Regions from separate parts of the Pseudarthrobacter sp. MOO13 genome, predicted to be linked through region 2. Evidence: predicted binding sites of a transcription regulator. Region 2 holds the regulator's gene; each other region holds the start of a gene.
The links. The regulator HrcA, encoded in region 2, represses chaperone genes, less so after heat shock. The targets are predictions, from matches to a motif close to TTNGCACTCGNNNNNNNCGAGTGCNAA.
Positions count from the first base shown of each region.

Region 1 (2,195 bases), 740 kb from region 2:
GGCCACCAGCTGAATGGAGGACGGGTCCGCCATGCGGAGCGGAACCGCGACCGAGCCCGGAGGCGTCCCAACGAGAAGGCCCGGTCCCAGGAGTTGGGCGTCGGTAACGAGCTGGCCCTTTCGTAACGGACCGGCGAGCTGCTTGCCGGCGGCTGCAGCAGTGTCTTGGAGGAAGCCCTCCGCCACCATCCCGGGCGGCACATGAACGCTGGCCAAATCTGCCGCCGTCACAGCGGTACCTGCCGGAAGATCCCGCGCAGCAGCAAGTGCTGTCACGGTCGAGAGCGGAGCCGGCGTCAGTTGATTGACAGTGATGGCCGCCGCTGCACACAGGACCAGGGCGGCGGCCAGGCGGCGGTTGCGGCCCAGCCAGGACGCAACCCGCGCCGGGATGGGGTGGTTGGCCTTGGCGGGACGGCCGGTGGTGCGGGACGTCGTGGGAATCCGGAGGCTGTCGCGGCCGCGGCGTGGATATGCAGGCATGCGCCCACGCTATGGGCAGCCGAAGCGGCAGGACAGTGGTGGCTGCAGCTATGTGGACAAAGGCGGCCGGCGCCCGAAGGTGCCGGCCGTCGTCGTCATCAGTGCTTGGGGCTAGCTGGCCGCTGCAGCCGGGGCTGGCGATGCCGCCGGCGTCGCTGCCGGGGCGGGGGAGACCGAGCTGCCCTTGGAGTCGCGGGAGTCGGTACGGTAGAAACCTGAGCCCTTGAAAACCACACCCACGCTGTTGAACTTCTTGCGCAACGTGCCCTCGCATTCGGGGCAGGATGTCAGGCTGCTGTCCGAGAACGACTGGACGATATCGAAGGCGTGGCCGCAATCCTTGCAGGCATAAGCATATGTTGGCACTGGTGCTCCTCCTCTTGGGCAAACGAGAGGTCCCGTGCTGCCACCCGGTAATCCGTTAGCAGTCGCAGGGCCTGAGTGCTAATTCTATCACTGCGCCCGGAAGGGACCGGGCTCAGCCGCCACCCGCCAGGCCCCGGTACCCGGAAGGCATCAGGACACCCGGGACCGGGCGGTCGAATTCCTCGGCAGGAATCCGCCCCGCGGGAAGCAATTCACTGTCGTAGATAACAGCGGCCAGCGGTATTTCCTTCCCGCCAGTGGCGAGATGCCCCAGGAAGGTGTCGTAGTAGCCGCCCCCCTGGCCGATCCTGTTGCCTGACAGGTCCACGGCAGTGGCGGGAATGATGAGCGCCGCTGCGCTTCCGGCCGCGTCGGGCCCGTGCCGTCTCCCGGCGGGTTCCAGGATGGGCGCGTACCGGCTGCGTTCGAAGCTGGTGTCCGGGGTCCAGAACACCCAGCTCAGCTCCCGGCCCGGCTCGCATACCGGAAGCAGGACCTCGTGGCCGCTGCCGTGCAGCGCCTTGACCAGCGGCATGGTGGGCGGTTCCTTGCCGACACCCAGGTAGACGCATACGGTGCCTGGGCGCCCCGCAGTGACGGATGCTGCCCAGGCTTCCCCGTGGCGAGCCAATGCCGAACCGGCGGCGTCCAGCTCCGCCTCCGTCAGCGCGGCGCGCCGGCGCCGGTGGGCCGCCCGGATATCGTCCTTGGCGGGATTCGTCTGCTCCTGCATGGTGTCCTTCCTTGGTACCGGCGTTCCGCGGCGTCACGGGCGGATGACGGCCCGCTGTGCCGGTGGTTACTGAAATGCTTGACGCTGACGTTAGATTAGTCCGGTGACTACCAGTAACCCCAGAGTCCGCAAAGCCGTCATCCCAGCAGCGGGCCTGGGCACCAGGTTCTTGCCGGCCACCAAGGCAATGCCGAAGGAAATGCTCCCCGTCGTGGACAAACCTGCCATCCAGTACGTGGTGGAGGAAGCCGTCCATGTGGGCCTGAACGACATCCTGATGATTACGGGCCGAAACAAGCGTGCTCTGGAAGACCACTTCGACCGCGTGCCCTCGCTCGAATCGACGCTTGCCGACAAGGGCGACACGGAGAAGCTCGCCTCCATCCAGGCAGCCAGCCAGTTGGGCGACATCCACTACGTCCGGCAAGGCGACCCGCACGGCCTGGGCCACGCCGTGCTCCGCGCCAAACAACACGTCGGCGACGAAGCCTTCGCTGTCCTGCTGGGTGATGACCTCATCGATGCCCGTGACGAACTGCTGAGCACAATGATCGACGTGCAGGCGAAGACCGGCGGGTCCGTCGTCGCCCTCATCGAGGTGGAGCCGGCACAG
Region 1 is NZ_CM177848.1:1,157,533-1,159,727, forward strand. Features, by position in the region: gene cpaB (Flp pilus assembly protein CpaB) at 1-483, opposite strand, end outside; gene AC4EEO_RS05460 (FmdB family zinc ribbon protein) at 595-849, opposite strand; gene AC4EEO_RS05465 (5-formyltetrahydrofolate cyclo-ligase) at 962-1,582, opposite strand; gene galU (UTP--glucose-1-phosphate uridylyltransferase GalU) at 1,686-2,195, shown strand, end outside.
Region 1: the regulator HrcA is predicted to act here: its motif matches at 905-931, upstream of AC4EEO_RS05460 (FmdB family zinc ribbon protein).

Region 2 (2,195 bases):
AGCCGGAAGGACCGCGATTTTCCGCGCCGGTCCTCGAGGGCAACCACGTGCATTCCGCCGGACTTCTCCACCCGGGTGACAGCCCCAACCCAGCCGGACTGGACTTCCTCAAGCACCATGCCGCGCTCCACGGGAACCTCCGGCAGTTCGGTCCGGGCAGGGGCGGAAATCCCGCGGGGGCCCCAGTTCTGGTAGTCCATGGATTCGATCCGCCTCGCATTAGGTCCTCACCCCCGGAGTTTCGCCCGGAGCGGTACCAATGCTAACAACGGGCCGAGGCATAATAGACTGTTAGCACTGAGGCATGTCGAGTGCTAACCCCTGGGCGGCACCGGACGGGGCACGCGCCCCGGACCGTGGATGGAGGTGGAGAGTGAGCGAGCCACGCAAACTGGAAGTGCTGCGGGCGATCGTGGAGGACTACGTCCACTCCCGCGAGCCGGTCGGCTCAAAGGCGCTGGTGGAGCGCCATCATCTCGGTGTGTCCAGCGCCACGATCCGCAACGACATGGCGGCGCTGGAGGATGAGGGCCTGATCACCGCGCCGCACACCAGCGCAGGGCGGATACCCACGGACAAGGGCTACCGCCTGTTCGTGGACCAGATCTCGGCGGTCAAGCCACTGTCGGCCGCAGAGCGGCGGGCCATCCAATCACTCCTGGAAGGAGCGGACGACCTCGACGACGTCCTGGACCGCACGGTCCGCCTCCTGTCCCAGCTGACCAACCAGGTGGCAGTGGTCCAGTACCCGCACTTGAGCAGGGCCCTGGTCCGCCACATCGAATTCGTGCTGCTGGCACCGCGCAAAGTACTCGTGGTGCTGATTGCCAACAGCGGCAAAGTCGAGCAGCGCGTGATCGACGTCGGCCAGGACCTCGGTGACGAGGCGCTGGCGGAGTTGCGGACCCGGTTCCTCGGGGCCTTGGGCGGCACGTCGCTGAGCCACCTCGCGCAGGCCTTGCCCGCCGTCGTCGCCGCCGCGCCGCACCCTCAGCGCCAGGCCGCGCACGCACTCGCGCTTGGGCTGGAGGTTTTGGCCCAGAGCAGCCGGGAAGACCGGATGGTCATGGCCGGAACGGCCAACCTGGCCCGGTCCAACGTAGACTTTCCACTCAGCATCGGCCCGGTGCTCGAAGCACTCGAGGAGCAGGTGGTGATGCTGCGGCTGCTGAGCGAAATGGCACAGGACCACCGCGGCGTGGCCGTCAGCATCGGACGGGAGAACCCTTACGACGGCCTCGCGGAGGCATCGGTGGTGGCCACAGGCTACGGCCCTGACAGCGCCGCGAAGGTAGGGATCCTTGGCCCGACACGGATGGACTACCCCACCACCATGGCCGCCGTCAGGGCCGTGGCCCGCTACCTTTCCAGGATTTTGGGGCCCTGATCCTCCGTTGCCGGACCACGTCCGGCAACGGGACCGGACACCGGGCCCAACGGCACGCAGTACAACAAGGAAGAGATACGAACTTTGAGCAGCCACTATGACGTCCTTGGAGTCTCCCCCGAAGCTACGGGCGAAGAAATCAAAAAGGCCTACCGCAAACTGGCCCGCACCCTCCACCCGGACGTAAACCCCGGGGCGGACGCGTCGGAACGCTTCAAGGCAGTCACTCACGCCTACGAGGTCCTCTCCGACCCCCAGAAGCGCCGCATCTACGACACCACCGGCAATGAGAACGGAACGGACAACGGCTTCGGCGGTGCGGGCTACGCGGGCCAAGGGTTCGCGTTCCAGGACATCTTCGACACCTTCTTCGGCGCCGGCGGCACGTCCGGTCCGGCGTCCCGGGTGCGCAGGGGCCAGGACGCGCTCATCAGCGTCCGGATCGACCTCCGCGACGCCGTCTTTGGCGTCAACAAGAAGCTCGAAGTGGACACCGCCGTCGTCTGCCCCACCTGCGACGGATCGTGCTGCCGTCCCGGCACGCACCCCGAGCGCTGCGATATCTGCGGCGGCAGCGGCCAGGTCCAGCGTGCTGTCCGCTCCATTCTTGGCCAGGTCATGACGGCGGCCCCCTGCGGCACCTGCGAAGGCTTCGGCACGGTCATCAAGGATCCCTGCAACGAATGCAGCGGCCAGGGCCGCATCCGCAGCCGCCGCTCACTGACCATCAAGGTCCCTGCCGGTGTTGCCACCGGAACCCGCATCCAGCTCTCCGGGCAAGGCGAAGCCGGCCCCGCCGGTGGCCCCG
Region 2 is NZ_CM177848.1:1,893,755-1,895,949, forward strand. Features, by position in the region: gene AC4EEO_RS08795 (DUF3097 domain-containing protein) at 1-200, opposite strand, end outside; gene hrcA (heat-inducible transcriptional repressor HrcA) at 374-1,387, shown strand; gene dnaJ (molecular chaperone DnaJ) at 1,472-2,195, shown strand, end outside.

Region 3 (2,195 bases), 760 kb from region 2:
GGTCAGCTCGGCGCGCAGCTGCGCGACGCGGGCCGCAACGTCTTCGGCCGAGCCTGCGCCGTCGACGATGGTGGTGTTGTCCTTGGTGACGGTGATGCGGCGGGCGGTGCCGAGCACCTCCAGGCCCACGGTGTCCAGGCTCAGGCCCAGTTCCGGGGACACAACCTGTGCGCCGGTGAGGGTGGCGATGTCCTGGAGCATGGCCTTGCGGCGGTCACCGAAGCCCGGTGCCTTGACGGCCACGACGTTCAGGGTGCCGCGGATGCGGTTGACGATCAGCGTGGACAGGGCCTCGCCGTCGACGTCCTCGGCGATGATGAACAGCGGCTTGGAGCTCTGCAGCGCCTTTTCCAGCAGCGGCAGGAATTCCTGGATGGAGGAGATCTTGCCCTGGTTGATCAGGATCAGGGCGTCCTCGAGGACGGCTTCCTGGCGTTCTGCGTCGGTGACGAAGTACGGGGACAGGTAGCCCTTGTCGAACTGCATGCCCTCGGTGAGGACCAGTTCGGTCTGGGTGGTGGAGGACTCTTCGATGGTGATGACGCCATCCTTGCCCACCTTGCCGAAGGCCTCGGCGAGGAGTTCGCCGATTTCGTCGCTCTGCGCCGAGATGGCGGCAACGTTGGCAACCTGGGTGCCCTCGACGGGGCGTGCGTTCTCCAGCAGGCGGGCGGCGACGGCTTCAACCGAAACCTCGATGCCGCGCTTGATCTGGCCGGGGGCAGCACCGGCGGCAACGTTGCGCAGGCCTTCCTTGACCAGGGCCTGTGCCAGGACGGTGGCGGTGGTGGTGCCGTCACCGGCAACGTCGTTGGTCTTGGTGGCGACTTCCTTGGCCAGCTGGGCGCCAAGGTTCTCGTAGGGGTCGTCCAGTTCGACTTCGCGGGCGATGGTGACGCCGTCGTTCGTAATGGTGGGGGCGCCCCACTTCTTGTCCAGGACGACGTTGCGGCCGCGGGGGCCGAGCGTCACCTTGACGGTGTTGGCGAGCTTATCGATGCCGGCCTCGAGGGCCCGGCGTGCAGCGTCGTCAAACGCAAGCTGCTTTGCCATGGTTTTGTCCTTTCAAAGACAGAAACCCCGCACTGCCGGCCAGCATAAGCGTGGCCGGCGGCACGGGGATCCGAAAGAGTTACTTGACGACGATCGCCAGGACGTCGCGGGCGGACAGCACGAGGTACTCGGTGCCGCCGGTCTTGACTTCGGTTCCGCCGTACTTGGAGTAGATGACGACGTCGCCAACGGCTACGTCGACAGGAACGCGGTTGCCGTCTTCGAAGCGGCCGGGGCCCACTGCAACAACTTCGCCTTCCTGCGGCTTCTCCTGTGCGGAGTCCGGGATGACCAGGCCGGAAGCCGTGGTCTGCTCGGCTTCGAGCGGGCGGACAACAATACGATCCTCAAGAGGCTTAATAGAGACCGACACTCGGACCTCTCCTTTTCGTCAGCAAATTCGTGGACTGGAAAGCTTTCCGCCGTGGCTGGCAAACCGTCGTCGCGGTGCCGGCAGCAGCCTGGCTGGCAGCTCTTCATGTGTTAGCACCCTCCGGGGGAGAGTGCTAATTGAAACTCTATGTAAGGGTTAGCACTCGGTCAAGGCGAGTGCCAGTTTTTCGTCATCGGCGTATTCCGTTGGGCGCGGTTTCGGAAGCAGCGGGGGCCCAGGCAGCTTCAGCGGCCCAGATCGTCGAAGTCCACGTCTTCGCCGCCGTCGGCATCACTGCCACCCTGCTTCCGGCTACGGAACAGCACCCAGCCCGCAGCGGCCGCGGCGAGCAGTGCGGCCACCAGGAAGAAGATGCTCCCTGCCCGCGCGCCGTCGTACAGTCCGCGGATGTCGCGGGCTTCCTGCGTGTTGTCCGAGATGTCGTTGCCGCCCACCGAGTAGACAGTGGCGTTGAATGTGTCCAGGACAAAGATGATCACCAGAAGCGCGATGCACACCAGTGCCACCACGGCCGCGGCGATCAGGACCGGGCGGGCAAACCGGGCAGGACCCCGTTCCTTGGGGTCGTGTTCGCCGGTGTCCCCGGGGGCTGCGGTTTCATCCATGGTGTCCACACTATCGGCAACCCCGCATGCGCTCCTCCACTAGGCTGGAACCCATGGCTCACGCTCCCCAGGACCAGATCGCACCGCTGCTGACCCCCGAAGGCTGGGAGCTGTTGGCCTCCCTGGGCCCATACCGGGACGAG
Region 3 is NZ_CM177848.1:1,130,898-1,133,092, reverse strand. Features, by position in the region: gene groL (chaperonin GroEL) at 1-1,053, opposite strand, end outside; gene groES (co-chaperone GroES) at 1,133-1,426, opposite strand; gene AC4EEO_RS05355 (hypothetical protein) at 1,672-2,052, opposite strand; gene AC4EEO_RS05350 (THUMP-like domain-containing protein) at 2,106-2,195, shown strand, end outside.
Region 3: the regulator HrcA is predicted to act here: its motif matches at 1,583-1,609, upstream of groES (co-chaperone GroES).